3 regions of the Pectobacterium sp. 1950-15 genome follow, and region 1 is predicted to be linked to each of the others. Evidence: predicted binding sites of a transcription regulator. Region 1 holds the regulator's gene; each other region holds the start of a gene.
The links. Region 1 encodes CRP, which controls carbon source genes, mostly activating them, when cyclic AMP is high. Its sites were predicted from a motif close to ATGTGANNNNNNTCACAT; they were not measured.
Positions count from the first base shown of each region.

Region 2: the regulator CRP is predicted to act here: its motif matches at 2,455-2,472, upstream of WCT94_RS19250 (nucleoside-specific channel-forming protein Tsx).
Region 3: the regulator CRP is predicted to act here: its motif matches at 2,681-2,698, upstream of WCT94_RS14290 (arabinose ABC transporter substrate-binding protein).

Region 1 is NZ_JBBBQR010000008.1:214,213-220,327, forward strand. It holds gene WCT94_RS11540 (aminodeoxychorismate synthase component II) at 131-706, shown strand; gene argD (bifunctional acetylornithine/succinyldiaminopimelate transaminase) at 826-2,052, shown strand; gene crp (cAMP-activated global transcriptional regulator CRP) at 2,243-2,875, opposite strand; gene WCT94_RS11555 (OsmC family protein) at 3,249-3,656, shown strand; gene WCT94_RS11560 (phosphoribulokinase) at 3,770-4,639, opposite strand; gene WCT94_RS11565 (YheU family protein) at 4,765-5,001, opposite strand; gene WCT94_RS11570 (hydrolase) at 5,003-6,007, opposite strand; gene WCT94_RS11575 (LysE family translocator) at 6,114-6,115, shown strand, end outside.
Region 2 is NZ_JBBBQR010000023.1:39,866-45,980, reverse strand. It holds gene WCT94_RS19265 (amino acid permease) at 1-695, shown strand, start outside; gene ampE (beta-lactamase regulator AmpE) at 775-1,629, opposite strand; gene ampD (1,6-anhydro-N-acetylmuramyl-L-alanine amidase AmpD) at 1,656-2,201, opposite strand; gene WCT94_RS19250 (nucleoside-specific channel-forming protein Tsx) at 2,637-3,497, shown strand; gene nadC (carboxylating nicotinate-nucleotide diphosphorylase) at 3,643-4,533, shown strand; gene ppdD (prepilin peptidase-dependent pilin) at 4,842-5,288, shown strand; gene gspE (type II secretion system protein GspE) at 5,291-6,115, shown strand, end outside.
Region 3 is NZ_JBBBQR010000012.1:43,713-49,827, forward strand. It holds gene araG (L-arabinose ABC transporter ATP-binding protein AraG) at 1-1,417, opposite strand, end outside; gene WCT94_RS14290 (arabinose ABC transporter substrate-binding protein) at 1,529-2,512, opposite strand; gene WCT94_RS14295 (ribulokinase) at 2,885-4,585, shown strand; gene araA (L-arabinose isomerase) at 4,622-6,115, shown strand, end outside.

The DNA of each region.
Region 1 (6,115 bases):
TAATTATTATCGTGCTAATTTATTGCGTAGGGATAGCGCGCCTTTTATCTTTGCTGGCGACAAGGTCTGGGTGCCTGGCACGAATTTCATGTATGTTAGTACGGCTTTCCTGACTAACTGTGCAATAAATATGCTACTGATTATCGATAACTACGATTCCTTTACCTACAACCTTTACCAATACTTTTGTGAGCTTGGCGCACAGGTCGTGGTGAAGCGTAATGATGAACTGACGCTGCGTGAGATTGAACAGCTTGCGCCTGAGCGATTGGTGATTTCACCGGGTCCTTGCACGCCGGATGAGGCGGGCATTTCACTGACTGCAATTCGTTACTTTGCCGATAAATTGCCTATTCTGGGCGTGTGTCTTGGCCATCAGGCGATGGGGCAGACGTTCGGCGCGCGTGTGGTGCGGGCACGGCAGGTTATGCATGGGAAAACCTCTGCGATTGCGCACAGCAATACAGGGGTTTTTGCGGGGCTCGCTCAGCCCTTGACGGTGACTCGCTATCATTCACTTATCATTGATGCAGCTTCGCTACCCGATTGCTTTGAGGTTACAGCCTGGAGCGAACATGAAGGCAAGCGAGATGAGATTATGGGGATCCGTCATCGCTCACTGCCGCTTGAAGGCGTGCAGTTTCACCCAGAGAGTATTCTTAGCCAGCAAGGGCATCAGCTTTTGGATAATTTCCTTAAAATTTAGCTATATAGAAAGTTATTCTCTCTAGTAGCCGATTTAATATTGCCTGTAATTGATTTTTTATGCATATTTATTGACTATATTTTCATTCTAACGTGATGGATAGCAGAGTGAGGCAGCAAATGGCAGCAGAGCAGAAAGCAGTGACACGGGATACTCACGATAAAGTGATTTTGCCGGTTTATGCACCCGCGAAATTTGTACCAGTGAAAGGTAAAGGGAGTCGCGTCTGGGATCAGGACGGCCGTGAGTATATCGATTTCTCCGGTGGCATTGCGGTTACGGCACTGGGCCACTGCCATCCTGCACTGGTTAATGCATTGCAGCAGCAGGGTGAAAAACTGTGGCACACCAGCAATATTTTCACCAACGAACCTGCACTACGCCTCGCCAGCAAATTGATTGATGCCACTTTTGCCGATCGTGTGTTCTTTGTTAACTCCGGTGCTGAGGCTAACGAAGCCGCATTTAAACTGGCGCGTCACTATGCGGTTAAACGCCATAGCCCGTATAAAACCAAGATTATCGCCTTCTACAATGCGTTTCATGGTCGGACGCTGTTCACCGTCTCGGTTGGCGGACAGCCTAAATATGCCGATGGTTTCGGACCTAAGCCTGCGGATATTGTCCATGTTCCTTTCAACGATCTGGCTGCGGTCAAAGCAGTGATGGACGATCACACCTGCGCAGTCGTACTGGAGCCGATTCAGGGCGAGGGCGGTATTACGCCTGCTACGCCTGAGTTCTTGCAAGGCGTTCGCGATCTGTGCGATCAGCACAAGGCGCTGCTGGTATTTGATGAAGTGCAGAGTGGGATGGGGCGTACCGGTAAATTATTCAGCTACATGCACTACGGTATTACGCCGGATATTCTCACCACCGCTAAAGCGTTGGGCGGTGGATTCCCGATTAGCGCGATGCTGACGACGGAAGAAATCGCCTCTGTGATGACGGTTGGGGTACACGGCACCACTTATGGCGGCAACCCGCTGGCCTGTGCGGTGGCCGAAGCCGCGCTGGATATCATTAACACGCCGGAAGTGCTGTCAGGCGTGGCAGATCGGCACGATCGTTTTGTTAGTGAGCTTGAGAAAATTAACCAGCAGTACGCTGTATTCGAGCAGGTTCGCGGTATGGGGCTACTGCTGGGGGCAGAGCTGAAGCCGCAGTGGCATGGCCGCGCGGGCGAGTTTCTGGCTGCTGCAACAGCGCAGGGTCTGATGGTGCTGATGGCAGGGCCGAACGTCATCCGCTTTGTGCCGTCTTTGATCATTGATGAAGACGATATTGTGCAGGGGATGGCGAAGTTCGCCAAAGCCGTCGCACAGGTGGTTAACGCAGCGAACTGAGTTATTCTCTCAACGTTGCTGCGATGGCTGTAAGGTGGCGGGCAGGAAGCTCGCCATAAAAAAACGTAGGGAACGTTTTTCAACGTCGCTTGCGACGGCCCGTAGGGTGGCGAGCAGGACGCTCGCCATAAAAAAAAGCGTGAGGCCGAGGCTTCACGCTTTTTTATTGGTAGGGTACAGCGACAGGGATTTAGCGAGTGCCGTAAACGACAATCGTTTTACCGTGCGCAGAGATCAGGTTCTGGTCTTCTAACATTTTCAGAATGCGGCCCACGGTTTCACGCGAGCAGCCAACGATTTGCCCAATTTCCTGACGGGTAATTTTTATTTGCATGCCATCTGGATGCGTCATGGCATCAGGTTGTTTGGCCAGGTTGAGTAGGGTTTGGGCAATACGGCCGGTTACATCAAGGAAGGCGAGGTTGCCGACTTTCTCTGAGGTAACCTGGAGTCTGCTTGCCATTTGTGCAGACAGGCGCATGAGAATATCAGGGTTAACCTGGATGAGCTGGCGGAATTTTTTATAGGAGATTTCAGCCACTTCACAGGCGGTTTTTGCCCGCACCCAAGCGCTGCGTTCCTGACCTTCTTCAAACAGGCCGAGCTCGCCGATGAAATCGCCCTGATTGAGGTAGGAAAGAATCATTTCCTTGCCTTCTTCATCTTTGATTAGCACTGCGACAGAGCCTTTCACGATGTAGTAAAGCGTTTCTGCTTTTTCACCTTGGTGAATAAGCGTGCTCTTCGATGGATACTTGTGGATATGACAATGGGAAAGGAACCATTCGAGAGTTGGGTCTGTCTGCGGTTTGCCGAGAACCATTCGCTATCATCCTCTGTTGTAATTCACTGCGCAAATTACAGGGGTCAGAGTTCCCTGTACGGCGTGTTTAACTGCTAAAAAATAAAATTCAGTCTAGGCAGAATGACGTCAGGGAATATACTGGAACCACTGTACCCTTGATTTTCCGGTTGCTGCCTTGCTGCAACGTAAACGTGGCTGGGTATATCTGGCTACGTCATCATCTTCTTCGTTTCTGGCTTTGTCCAGAAAAGGTCTATTCTATTTTCGTTTTAACACAGCTTTAAGGACGTGTCTTGTGTTGTCTCGCTTCAGCATGACAAAGCTCTGATTAACGCTGGTTTTTGTACAGTAACGGTATAAATTTTCAAAAAATTTTTAGTGGAGAGGCACCATGCAGGCACGGGTAAAATGGGTTGAAGGCTTAACGTTTTTGGGCGAATCCGCATCAGGGCACCAGATCTTGATGGACGGCAATTCCGGCGATAAAGCGCCCAGTCCGATGGAAATGGTGTTGATGTCAGTGGGGGGATGCAGCGCGATTGATGTGGTGTCGATTCTGCAAAAAGGTCGTAACGATGTGGCGGATTGTGAAGTGAAATTGACGTCAGAGCGCCGGTCTGAAGCGCCGCGTTTATTTACCCATATTAATCTGCATTTTATCGTTACGGGGAAAGGGCTGACCGACAAAGCCGTCGAGCGCGCGGTCACTCTGTCTGCGGAAAAATACTGCTCTGTGGCACTGATGCTGGGCAAAGCCGTTGAGGTAACGCACAGCCACGAAATTAGAGTGTTGGAATAATCCCTCTCTCTGGGCACTAGTTCTGTTCACTTAAGCCTGTTATTAGGGGAAACACAGGGGGAGGTCCCCGTAGGGAGGCCTCATCCCTGTGGTCGCCCCGTGTCTCTCGATGCTTATTCGATGGTTTTCCCTTCCATTAACCGCTGCACCAGCGGTGCCATGATGAGCTCCATCGCCAGCCCCATTTTCCCGCCGGGAACGACCAACGTGTTGATGTGGGAGATAAATGAGCCCTGCAACATGGCGAGCAGATAGGGATAATCAATGTTATCCAACCCCTGAAAGTGAATCACGACGAAGCTTTCGTCCAGCGAGGGAATCGATTTAGCGGCGAACGGGTTGGAGGTGTCCACGGTAGGTACGCGCTGGAAGTTGATGTGCGTACGAGAGAACTGTGGGGTGATGTAGGTGATGTAGTCTTCCATTGAGCGGACGACGGAATCCATCACCGCTTCACGCGAGTGGCCGCGCTCATTAACGTCACGAATCAGCTTTTGAATCCATTCCAGGTTGACGATTGGCACCACGCCGACGAGCAGATCGACATGCTGTGCCACGTCGTTTTGCTCGGTGACTACGCCGCCGTGCAGCCCTTCATAAAACAGGATGTCGGTAGGTTCCGGCATCGGCTCCCACGGCGTGAATGTTCCGGGAACCTGATTATAGGGGATAGCTTCATCGTAAGTATGAAGGTATTTACGCGTCTGGCCGCGGCCGTGTAGGCCATATTCGATAAACGACTGTTCCAGCAGGCTGAAGTCATTCGCTTCCGGGCCGAAGTAGCTGATGTGGCGCCCTAAATCACGCGCTTTGCGAATCGCCATGTCCATTTCCGGGCGGGTATAGCGGTGAAAGCTATCGCCTTCCAACTGGGCGGCACGTAGGTCAAACTGCTGAAAAATCTTACGGAAGGCCAGACTGGTTGTCGTGGTTCCCGCCCCGCTGGAGCCGGTAACCGCAATGATCGGATGCTGATGTGACATAAGATGCGTAACTCCGTGATCGCGATGCCCGCATAGGCCGAGAGCCTGCGCGCATCCTCAAAAATGACGTAAGTTTTTATCATTGTTAGCATGTTTGGCGCATTCTTTCACGCCTTTCGGCATGCTCAATAGGGGGCATGCCCTCCGGCATTGAACTGGTCGCGCGGCATAATATTGAGGGTCTCATGTAACTCAGACCACACCAGCACCACCTCGCCCGACTTGAGCTGTCTGCGGATATCTTCCACTTTTTGCGCCAGCGACCGCTCCTGTTCGCCGTAATCGGTACCTTCCCGCAGGACGAAAGATTCGATGATGTTATCCAGCGTTTCTGGATCGAGCTGTTGCCAGGGAATAATCACGCTAGGGTTCCTGCGTCAAAGGGGAATCGGTGGCGTGGTCCAAAAATGGGCTAAGCCAGTTGGGAATGCGCTGTTCCAGCCACATTTCCGGTTTCATCAGCGTTCCACCGACGAAGCCGACATGCCCGCCGTGTTCTGTTAGCTGATATTCAATATTAGACGGTAACTGCGACAGATCGGGGATCACCTCTGACGTCATGAAAGGATCGTCCTTCGCATGGATGATGAGCAGCGGTTTACGTATCTGAGGCAATAGTGGCAGAGCGCTACAGCGTCGATAGTAGTCGGCGGCGTCGCGGAAGCCGTGGATACGCGACGTAATGACGTCATCAAACTCGCGTAACTGGCGGATGCGTTTCAGTTGCGGCAACTGAATCGGCAGCGTGTCCGGGTAGGCTGCCAGCTTGCGGCCGGCGTTTTGCTTCAGCAGTCGCAGCAGGTAGTGCTGATAGACGCGGGAGAAGCCTTGCTCCATGCGACGGCTACAGGGTTCGAGCATCAATGGCGCGGAAACAATGACGGCAGCAGAGAGAGAGCAGGATTCGCCTTGCTGCGCGAGCAGGTAGGCCAGCATATTGCCACCGAGGGACACGCCGATGGCGGCGGTAGGGGCCTCGCCCAACGTCTCCCGCATCCAGTGCAGAAAATAGCTGGCATCGCTGGTTTCGCCGGAGTGATAAATACGCTTCATCCGGTTGGGTTTCCCGCTGCACCCACGAAAATGCATGATGACGGCCAGCCAGCCGCGCTGTTGACAGGCATGCAGCAGGCCGTGGGCGTAGGGGCTATGAAAGCTACCTTCCAGCCCGTGAAACAGTACCACGCGCGGTTTGTGCCGTGCCTGTTCGGGCGCTTCGCTCCACGCCAGATCGACGAAATCACCGTCTGGTAACTCAAGCGGTTGCCAGACTGGCGAAAACTGCGCGTGACGGCGAATCAGACGCGGTAGTAGCGTTTGAAGATGCGGATTATGGGCGCCGCTCAGCGGACGAAACTGGTCATACATAAAGGATATAGAAATCTTGTTGTCGGCTCTTGTACGATCAATATCACACTGTTAGCTTCAATGCTGCCAGTTGGTACGATATTTGGGTCAGGAGCGCCCACAAATAAT
Region 2 (6,115 bases), on a different contig from region 1:
CCGCCGCAGAAGCGGATGACCCAGAGAAAAGCATTCCACGCGCGACCAATCAGGTGATCTACCGCATCCTGATTTTCTACATCGGCTCGCTCGCTATCCTGCTGTCACTTTACCCGTGGGGCAAGGTTGTAGAAGGCGGTAGCCCATTCGTCATGATCTTCCATGAACTGAACAGCAACGTCGTGGCGACGGTGCTGAACATCGTGGTACTGACCGCAGCGCTGTCCGTTTATAACAGCTGTGTGTACTGCAACAGCCGCATGCTGTTCGGTCTGGCGAAACAGGGGAATGGGCCGAAAGTGCTGGAAACTGTCGACGGCCGTGGCGTTCCGGTTGTCGCTATCGGTATCTCCGCGCTGGCGACAGCGCTGTGCGTGCTGATCAACTACCTCATTCCAGGTAAAGCCTTCGAGCTGTTGATGGCGCTGGTCGTGTCCGCGCTTGTGATTAACTGGGCGATGATCAGTCTGGCGCACCTGAAGTTCCGTGCGCAAAAAGACAAAGAAGGTGCGGTGACCAAGTTTAAGGCGCTGTTTTACCCGCTGGGTAACTACCTCTGCCTGCTGTTCCTGGCTGGTATACTGGTCATCATGTTCCTGACACCGGGCATTCAGATTTCCGTTCTGCTGATTCCAGTCTGGCTGGTGATTCTGGGCGTGGGTTACTTCATCAAAAAGAAAAACCAGGCGAATTAAGTCGTTACAGCGTTTACCCCGTCCTTTTCCATGGCCGACTCTGTCGGCCATTATTTTTCCTACCAACCCACAACAAACATCACACCAACGCACCGTATATCGTCAAAATCGCGACCACAACCACCAGCACCAGCGTCACCTTTTTAGCCAGCGTCACGGCGGCTTTCGGTGTCTCTACGGGCTCAATGTGGGGTTCACGCGCGAGAGAAAATTGGGCCAACTGCGTTAACACCCAATATTGCGAGCTGCGAAAATCTCCCAGCGAGGCGAACCAGGCGGGCAGCGCCTTTTCGCCATGCCCCAGCAAAGCGTAAGCGGCACCGGCCAAACGCGCAGGAATCCAGTCAAGCCAATGCAGCAAGCTATCAACACCAGACTGCGCGCGCTCCAGCGGAGTATGGTGGCGAGCAAGCCAGGTCTGTCTGGCGCGCAAAAATGCATATCCCATCAGCGCAATCGGCCCGTATGGCCCGGCTGCGATGAACCAGAACAGCGGGGCTAAATAAAAGCGGAAATTGATCCACAGCAGCGCGTTTTGCAGCTCTTTCAACTGCTCGCTTTCGCTCGTGCCAACGGGCAGACCGTGAATCAACGCCAGTTCTGCCGCCATTTCCCGACTGGCATCCGCCTCACCGCGCTGCGCGGCCTGCAAATAGCGCCGATAGTGCTGACGAATTTCACCCGCGCCAACGCACATCAGGCTGATAACAATCCACAACAGAAGAGAAATCAGGCCGAACAAAATGCCGCTGGTGAGCCATAGCAGCCCCGCCACGATGCCCATGCTGCACAATGTCAGGAACAGCGTTTGAAATAAAGACGGGGATGAAACGTGCCGGAACACGGCTTCAAGTCGATGATCGATCTGCCAGTGCTCCCCCTGTTTGAACAAGCGCTCCCAGGCCAACGTAAGCAACAGTGTAAACAGCGTCATTAATCTAGGCTCCCTTTGTTCTCTGTTCAGTTTTCTTGTAGCTGACGATGATAGCCATCCCAGTCAAATGCCGGGCCGGGATCGGTTTTACGGCCCGGAGCGATGTCGCTGTGTCCGGTAATTCGCGATAAAGTGATGGGGTAAACCCGCATTAATAGGCGTGTAATCGCCACCAGAGAGTGATATTGCTCCATGGTAAAAGGCAGCGTATCCGTCCCTTCCAACTCAATGCCAATAGAGAAATCGTTACAGCGTTCGCGACCTTCAAACACCGACACTCCGGCATGCCAGGCACGCTGATCGAACGACACATACTGCGTAATTTGCCCGTCGCGGCGAATCAGGCAGTGTGCCGCAACGCGTAAATGAGAAATATCAGCGAAATAGGGATGCGCGGTGGGATCCAACGTCGCCGTAAATAGTTGATCAATATAGGGGCCGCCAAACTCGCCGGGCGGCAGACTGATATTGTGGATCACCAGTAAGGAAGGCACCTCATTATTCGGACGGCCATCATAATGTGCTGAAGGCGTGTGTGTAATGTCGGATAACCAGCCATTTTCCAAAAGCATCGGCGATAACCTCGCATCGTGTCGTTTGCCGGCTGAATCAGGCGAAAAATCAATTTCAGGAGTAAAAACAACGTCAGTGTAAAAACAATTGTAGCCAAAAGTCCTTGTATCCAAGATACCATGTTTCGCGCCATCCTATCTATCCAACCGGATATCAATAGGTTTTACCATTCGTTTTGTGATGTTACCTTCGCTTTCCTGTCTGCATCCTCTCCTAACACCCTTTTCGTCAGGTGAAATCCCCAACACCATAATGTGATTAAAATCACATTACAAATGTAATAGCGCAATAAAAGGCAATCGTTTTCGTGCATTGCGTCTATTTTTACTTAAAATGCATGACAAAATTATCTTCTGATTTTTTTAGATATTACCAAAACTTATTCCGCGCTCTTACGCACGACGTAAATAACGTCTAACACAATGGTACTTAACATGAAGAAAACTTTCGCAGCAGGCGCTTTGCTCGCACTGTCATGCTCAATGCCTGTTCTTGCCGACAGCAATAAAGCCGAATACCTCTCCGACTGGTGGCATCAGAGCATTAACGTCGTCGGCAGCGCCCACACACGTTTTGGACCGCAACTGAACAGTACGACCTATCTGGAATACGAAGCGTTTGCGCGTAAAGACTGGTTCGATTTCTACGGCTACGCCGATGCGCCAAAGTTCTTTGGTGGCGATCCCGCTAGCCGCGGTATTTGGGACAAAGGCTCTCCGCTGTTTGTCGAGATCGAACCACGCTTCTCCATTGATAAACTGACAGGAGCTGACCTGAGCTTTGGTCCGTTTAAAGAGTGGTACATCGCCAATAACGTTATTTACGATCAGGGTCGCAACAGCGGTTCACGCCAGAGCACCTGGTACATGGGCTTAGGCACCGATATTGATACCGGCACCGACCTGTCTCTGTCACTGAACGGCTATGCCAAATACCAATGGCAAAACTACGGCGCCGCTAATGAAAACGAGTGGGACGGCTACCGCGTAAAAGTGAAATACTCTTACCCACTTGGATCAATGCTGGGCGGCAACGTCTCGTATATCAGCTTCACCAATTTCGATTTTGGCTCAGAGCTGCGTGATAAATCGAATGCAAGCCGCACCAACAATTCCATTGCCTCCAGCCATATTCTGGCGCTGGGCTACGACCACTGGCACTACTCTTTCGTCGCACGTTATTTCCATAACGGCGGTCAATGGGCTGATGGCGCAGAACTCAATTTCGGCAAAGGCCCGTTTGAAGTGAAATCTACTGGCTGGGGATACTATCTGGTCGTCGGTTATAACTTCTAAAACCGCATGTCCCTTTCCGGTGGCCACGGATGTTCGCCGGAAGGTTAATAACAGTAACAGTTTGAATTGTAATAATTATTCATTCTGGATGTCCTGATATAAACAAGGTAGCATAGACATCCGAATCCCCCTTCGGAGTTTTGTCATGTCAACGCGTCGCTACAGTCAGGAACAACGCCAACAAGCCTTGCTTGCTCGTATTGCACAAGATATCCCCGCCAGTGTGCAACTGGCATTGCGTGAAGATTTAGGTGGCATCGTCGATGCTAATCAAGACATTACCGCGCTTCTGTTACCCGACAACGAGACCGTCAGCGCACGCATTATCACGCGTGAAGCGGGCATATTCTGCGGTGCGCGTTGGCTTGAAGAAGTCTTTTCTCAATTGGGCAACACGACAACGATCGTCTGGCACGTCGCCGATGGCGATGCCATCACCCCCAACCAAGCGCTATGTGACATCACGGGGCCGGCCAAACAGCTTCTGACCGGCGAACGCACGGCGCTGAATTTCCTGCAAACGCTGTCAGGCGTCGCAACGGAAGTCAGCCGCTATGTCGCGGTATTGCAGGGAACGCGCACTCGGCTGCTGGATACACGTAAAACGTTGCCAGGACTGCGAACCGCACTGAAATACGCCGTATCATGCGGCGGTGGAGATAACCATCGGCTCGGCCTATCCGATGCTTTCCTGATCAAGGAAAACCATATCATCGCCGCTGGCTCAATCAAAAATGCGGTCGAAAAAGCACAGTCTCTGCGCAGTGATGTTCCGGTAGAGGTTGAGGTCGAATCACTGGATGAATTACAGCAGGCGCTGGACGCAGGTGCCGATATCATCATGCTGGATAATTTCAGTCTGGATAACATCCGGGAAGCCGTTAACACCACACAAGGCCGCGCACTGCTGGAGATATCCGGTAATGTCACCCTCGACACGCTGCGTGGCTATGCGGAAACCGGCGTGGACTATATCTCGGTGGGGGCGCTCACCAAGCACGTACAAGCGCTGGATTTATCCATGCGTTTTATCTAAGCGTTTTTTTCTTTCCGACGAGGTGCCCTCTCGCACCTCGTTCTCGTTTATTTATCTCATATTTCCCCATAACACCGTCACGATACGATCTTCCTGCCCTGCGCAAATGTTCTGCCCTGATAGCAAGAAAATTGCGCCTCTGCTCGCAAAAAATTTTTCAACGCTCTGCAAATATCTAAAAACATGTCGTAGCGCTTTCCTATTTTCATTTCCTCCGCTAGCCAGCCTTCACACCCTTTTCTATGCTGCCAGCCGTCCGTATGTATTTATGCGCCACCCTATTTATGCGCCACAACAGGGAAATCAACATGACCACACAACAAGGATTCACACTGATTGAACTGATGATCGTCATTGCGATCGTCGCCATCCTCAGCGCCATTGGCGTTCCCGCCTATCAAGGCTATCTGCAAAAAGCGGCGCTGACGGACATGCTGCAAACCATGGTGTCTTATAAAACACCGGTCGATCTCTGCGGTCTGGAAAATGCCGCCTTTACCGCCTGTAGCGCAGGTAATCAGGGGATTCCAGGCAGTAAATCTTCACGCTATGTCAGCGCCGTTAGCGTCGCCCAAGGGGTAATTACGCTGACCGGACAATCCACTCTGCAAGGGCTACGCGTTATTCTGACGCCAATGTGGGATAGCGAAACCGGCGCCTCACGCTGGACGAAAAACTGTGCCACAGATAACGGCGCAGAGAGCCTGCAAGCCGCTTGTCAGGACGTTTTCCGTTTCGATAATACGGCAGGTTAATCATGACAGACTCCTCCTCCGCCTCCGAGCATACGCTCAGCGAACTACAGACACTGTGCCGACGTTATCAGGCATTATTGCTTAGTCTTGATGAACAAACGCTGTCGGTCGCCGTCACGACATCCCCTTCGGCAGAGATGATTGCCGCGCTGCGTTTTGCCAGCAATCGCCGCATTATGGTGGAGCAATGGCCGCAGGCCAGAATGGAACAGCAGCTTAACCCCGTGAACGCCGTTGCCGAACCCGCAGAAACCTACCATGCCAGCACGTATCACAACAGCACCGGGCAACAGGATCATGACGACGACTCCCCCGTTGCACAATTTATCCATCAAACGCTGCGTCTCGCCGTTCAGCGTCGTGCCTCTGATATCCACTTTGAGCCCTTACCAGACAGCTATCGCGTGCGGCTGCGCATTGATGGCGTGCTACAGGCCATATCCGCCCCGCCTTCCGAGCTGACAAACCGTATTACCGCGCGGCTGAAAATCATGGGCAAGTTGAACATCGCCGAACGACGATTGCCGCAAGACGGCCAGTTCAGCCTGATGCTGGATCAACAAGCCTACTCGTTGCGCATCGCTACGCTCCCTGTGCAGCAGGGAGAAAAAGTCGTGTTGCGTATTTTGCAAACGCACCAGCAGGAACTGGTGCTAGATAAACTCGGGCTTACCGCAAGAGCATTACAGCAGGTGATTAACGTGCTGAGTGCTTCACAGGGGATGCTGTTAGTTACGGGCCCGACAGGCAGTGGAAAAACCGTCACGCTTTACAGCGCGATACGCTGGCTGAACGAATGCAGCCGCAATATCTGTAGCGTAGAGGAT
Region 3 (6,115 bases), on a different contig from region 1:
GCATGACGATAATCCGGTCGGCCAGCCCAAGCACTTCTGGTAAATCGCTGGAGGCAAACAGCACCGCGATCCCCTGATTCGCCAGTTCATAGATGACATGATAAATTTCGTGCTTCGCGCCGACGTCAATGCCGCGCGTGGGCTCATCGAGCAAAATGACCTTCATCTCCTCGGACAGCCAGCGGCCAAGAATGGCTTTCTGCTGGTTACCGCCGGAAAGATTCATAATCAGCTGTTCATCGGACGGCGTTTTAATATTCAGCGCCGCAATCCGTTTCGAGGCGTTATCCGCTTCCCACTGATTATTAATAATAAAACCGGCTTTCAGGCTCTTACGCCGCGCACTGATATTGATGTTGTCACGCACCGAGTGGACAGGAATGATACCGTCCGCCTTACGATCTTCAGGGCAGAGCATCACGCCCTGACGAATCGCATCGATGGGGGAATTCACCACCAGCGGCTTACCATCCAGCAGCACCTGACCGCCGGTGATTTTTGTCGCACCAAACAGCCCTTTCATCAGCTCGCTGCGTCCAGCGCCTACCAGACCAAATAGCCCGACAATTTCCCCCTGCTTCACGTTCAGGGACACGGTGGATTTCACGCCCGGCGCTTTTACGTCTTTCAGCGTCAAACGCTCTTCGCCGTGCGGACGCGGCGCATAGCCATAGATATCCCCCAGGTTACGTCCTACCATCGCCTGTACCAGCGACTCATGGTTCACCTGCTGCATATCGTCAAACGTGCGCACATAGCGACCATCTTTAAACACGGTAATGGCATCGCTCAGCGCAAAAATTTCTTCCATTCGGTGCGAAACGTACAAAATGACCCGGCCTTCGCTGCGCAATTCCGTAATCACGCGAAAAAGCTGCTCGATCTCACGGGCAGACAGCGAACTGGTCGGTTCATCAAAAGCAATAATTTTGGCGTTACGGGCCAGCGCTTTGGCGATTTCCACCATCTGCCATTGCCCGATAGACAGGTATTTCAGCGGGGTATCAGGATCGATATCCAATCCCAGATGCTGTAGCTGGAGCTTGGCTTCATAGCGCAGCAGCGAGTAGTTCACCATGCCGTATTTATGCGGCAACTGCCCCAGATAGATGTTCTCGGCGACCGTCATTTCCGGCACCAGGTGCAGTTCCTGATAAATGATGGCAACACCCGCATTCAGGGCGTCCATCGTGTTAGTAAACTGCACAGGTTTGCCCTGAATATGGATTTCACCCGCTGACGGAGAATAGTTGCCGCTCAGGATCTTTAACAGCGTCGATTTGCCCGCTCCGTTTTCCCCCATCAATGCATGGATCTGGCCGGCATGGCAGGCAAAACTGATATCCGAAAGCGCCTTAACACCGGGAAATTCTTTGCCAATTCCATGAAACGACAAATAGGGTGACTGTGCTGTCATGTCTGTTTCCTCATAACGATGCAGGTAGAGCGCGGATAACTTCGATCAGGATAACGTCGACCAGCGTCATGCCGATCGGCGTTATCCGCGTCTTTACGAAATCAGGCGTGATTACATCAGGCCTTTTTTCTCCAGTTCGACCTTAAAGTTGTCACGAGTGATCAGCACCACATCGGTCACTTCGGTAAATTTCTCGGGTTCTACGCCTTTGGTGACCCAGTCATTCAGCATCTGGATACTCTTGTAGCCGTGAATATCCGGGCTTGGCAGCAGTGAACCAAAGAAGCCTGTTGCCTGACCTTTGGACAGCTCGCTGACCGCATCCACGCCGTTGATACCGATACCAATCACGTTTTCGGCTTTAAAGCCCTGACCTTCCGTCGCACGCACGCCGCCCAATACGGTATTGTCGTTCATACCGATAATCAGCCAGTTTTTCACACCGGGGTGCTGAACCAGCATGGAGTTAGCGGCATCAAATGCACCGGGGATATCGTTAGATTTGGTCGGTACCTGATAGATCTGTTTTTCCGGGAAGCCAGCGGCCTTCAGCGCATCCATAGAACCCGAGGTACGGCGACGCGCGGTGTCCAGTTCGTTCGCGGTAATCGCCATCACGGCCGTTTCGTCCACTTTCCAGCCGCGTTTGTTCATTTCTTTATACAGTTCCTGCCCCTGACGCTCACCGATCTTGGTAGCAGCCATCATCACCAGCGGCACGGTATCCATCGGCTGGCCTTTGGCATTCACAAACTGATCGTCAACCGCGATCACTTTCAGATCGTAGCTGCGCGCTTTCGCCATAATGGCAGGCCCTAATTTCGGATCGGGCGTACAGATAACGAAACCTTTTGCTCCACTGGCCGCCAGACTGTCAATCGCGTTCAGGGTCTTTTCCCCATCGGGAACCGCAATTTTTATCACATCAAAACCGAGATCTTTTCCTGCTTTATCAGCGAATTTCCATTCGGTCTGGAACCAGGGTTCTTCCGGTTGTTTAACCAGAAATCCCAGCTTTAAGTTCTCTGCCATAGCTGATTGTGACATAACCGCAGCCAACCCGATTGCTGCCAGCGCCTTAGTGAATTTATGCATGATGTTCTCCGGTGTAATTATCTTTTCGTTCGCCAGCAACGCTGAAACACGTTCACGTTGTGGGTAAGGTATTTCCGGTCTGGATAAAGGAAAAACACAGACTTAGCGCAATCCTTTACTCAGTAGCATTCAGACGCTTTATGTTTTAGTCGTTATTTTCGGTCCGAATATAGAGCTTTATCACATCCCGGAACAATGACAGGTTTGTACATACATTTAGCGATTTTAACCAATCATTAACCTTTGACGGGCTTCACAAAATGGCTGCTGGCGACAGAAAAATACATACTTCCAGCTAACCGCTCCTAACCGCCTCCTCCTCTCCCTGCCTATCGTAAACACCAACGATCTGGGATTAATGAGGAGCAAAGCATGAGTGCGGGCGCTATTACGATTGGCCTCGACTTCGGCAGTGATTCGGTACGCGCCTTAGCCGTTGACTGCCAAAGCGGGCAAGAGCTGGAAACAGAAGTGGTCTACTACCCCCGCTGGCGCGAGGGTAAATATTGTCAGCCTGCCAACAACCAGTTCCGACACCATCCACTGGACTATATCGAATCGCTGGAACAGGCGATTAAAGTGGTGGTTTCCCGTCTGACGAACGAACAGCGGCAACACATCATCGGCATCGGTGTGGACTCGACCGGCTCCACCCCCGCACCGATTGATGAACACGGTCAGATCCTTGCGCTGCGCCCCGAATTTGCGGACAACCCCAATGCGATGTTTGTGCTGTGGAAAGACCACACGGCAATAGAAGAAGCCGAAGCGATTAATACGCTGTGCCGGAGCGGCCAATTTCCGGATTACACCCGTTATATTGGCGGCGTTTACTCGTCCGAATGGTTCTGGGCCAAAATCCTGCATGTCTCGCGTGAAGATGCCGCCGTGCGTCAGGCTGCGGTCTCCTGGATAGAACTGTGCGACTGGGTGCCCGCCCTGCTTTCCGGCACGCAGGCACCTGCCGATATCCGCCGTGGTCGATGCAGCGCCGGGCATAAATCACTCTGGCACCCCAGTTGGGGCGGACTGCCGCCAAAAGACTTCCTGCACGCGCTCGATCCCTGCCTGACCGAGACATTACAGTACCCGCTGTTTACCGATACCTGGACCGCCGAACAGCCGGTCGGCACCATCACCGCCGAATGGGCGCAGCGGCTCGGTATTCCTGAGACCGTTATTCTGGCGGGCGGCGCGTTTGACTGCCATGTCGGCACCGTCGGCGCAGGCGCACAGCCTTATACGTTGGTTAAAGTGATTGGCACCTCCACTTGCGACATTTTGATCGCCGACGACGCGCGCATTGCCGATCGCACCATCGCCGGTATTTGCGGGCAGGTCGACGGCAGCGTTGTTCCCGGCTATATCGGCCTCGAAGCCGGACAATCCGCTTTCGGAGACATGTACGCCTGGTTTGGGCGGCTGCTGGGCTGGTCGTTACAGGAAGCGGCGAAAGACTATGCCGAGCAAGGTCATCCCGAACTCAAAACGTCATTACAGGCGATGGAAGCCAAACTGCTGGAACGGCTTACCCGCAGTTGGGCGGAAAATCCCACGCTGGATCACCTGCCTGTCGTGCTGGACTGGTTTAACGGCCGTAGAACGCCGTTCGCCAATCAGCGTCTAAAAGGCGTGATTACCGATCTCAATCTGGGTACTGATGCCCCCACGCTATTCGGCGGTTTTATTGCGGCGACGGCCTTCGGCGCGCGCGCGATTATGGAATGCTTTGAAGATCAGGGTGTCCCCGTCGAGAACGTGCTGGCACTAGGCGGCATCGCACGAAAATCCCCCGTCATCATGCAAGTCTGTACCGACGTGATGAATCGTCCTTTGCAGATCGTCGCCTCCGATCAGTGCTGTGCGCTTGGCGCGGCAATCTTTGCCGCCGTCGCCGCCGGCGTTCACGGCGATATTCCAACGGCACAGCAGCATATGGCCAGCGGTATAGAACGCACCTTAATGCCGGATAGCCAGCGCGTTGCCCGTTATCAGCAGCTTTATGCGCGCTATCAGCAGTGGTGTCGCCTCGCGGAACCGGCCTATAGCCCAACGTCTACGGCAAAAAACTAATTTTATCCCTCTGGGGATCACGTTACAGGAGTCATCATGGATCATTTTAAGCAGCTTGAAGTCTGGTTCGTCATCGGTAGCCAGCACCTCTACGGGCCGGAAACGTTGCGTCAGGTAAAAGAGAACGCGGAAAAGGTCGTCGCCGGGTTGAATCAACAGGCGAACCTACCGGTTAAATTGGTGCTGAAACCGCTGGTGAAAACACCGGACGAAATTTTGGCACTGTGTCGCGATGCCAACTATCAGGATAACTGTATCGGCCTGCTGACCTGGCTGCATACGTTCTCTCCCGCCAAAATGTGGATTGGTGGCCTGAGCGTACTCAGTAAACCACTGCTGCAATTCCACACCCAGTTCAATGCCGAAGTGCCGTGGGACACCATGGACATGGATTTCATGAACCTGAACCAGACCGCGCACGGCGGACGCGAATTTGGCTTTATCGGCGCCCGGATGCGGCAAGCGCATCAGGTAGTCGTCGGCCACTGGCAGGATAAAAACGCCCATGCCCGTATCGGGAAATGGATGCGGGTAGCTGCCGCCATTCAGGAAAGTAAACAGCTGAAGGTCGCGCGATTTGGTGACAACATGCGTGAAGTCGCGGTCACCGAAGGCGATAAAGTCGGCGCGCAGATCCAGTTCGGTTATTCCGTCAGCGCCTGGGGACTGGGTGATTTAACCGCCGTGGTTGATGCCGTACCCAAAGGCGATATCGATGCGCTGGTCGAAGAGTACGAAGCCAGCTACCAGTTAACGGATGCGGTGAAACTCAACGGTGCGAACCGCCAGAATCTGCTGGATGCAGCACAGATCGAACTCGGGATGAAACGCTTTCTGGAACAAGGCGGCTACCATGCGTTCACTACCGATTTTGAAAACCTATACGGTTTGAAACAGCTGCCGGGGCTGGCGGTGCAGCGTCTGATGCAACAGGGCTATGGTTTCGGTGGCGAAGGCGACTGGAAAACCGCCGCGCTGCTGCGCATTATGAAAGTGATGGCCGGTGGTTTGTCAGGCGGAACGTCCTTCATGGAGGATTACACCTATAACTTCCAGAGTGGTAACGATCTGGTCGTTGGCTCCCACATGCTGGAAGTCTGCCCCACCATTGCGAAAGAACAGAAACCGATTCTGGATGCTCAATATCTTGGCATTGGTGGAAAAGCCGACCCTGCCCGCTTGATTTTCTCCACGCCAGCCGGGCCGTCACTAAACGCCAGCGTGATCGACATGGGCGACCGTTTCAGAATGCTGGTTAATCTGGTCGATACGATCGAACAGCCGCACCCGCTGCCGAAATTGCCGGTTGCCCGTGCCATCTGGAAAGCGCAGCCGTCGCTGGACGTGGCGGCCGAAGCCTGGATTCTGGCCGGCGGCGCGCATCATACCGTCTTTAGCCAGGCGTTGGATCTCGAACACATGCGTCTCTACGCCGAAATGCAGAATATTGAGCTGTTGGTGATCGACAACGAAACCCGCCTCCACGAATTCAAAGATGCGCTGCGCTGGAACGAGGTGTACTACAAGCTG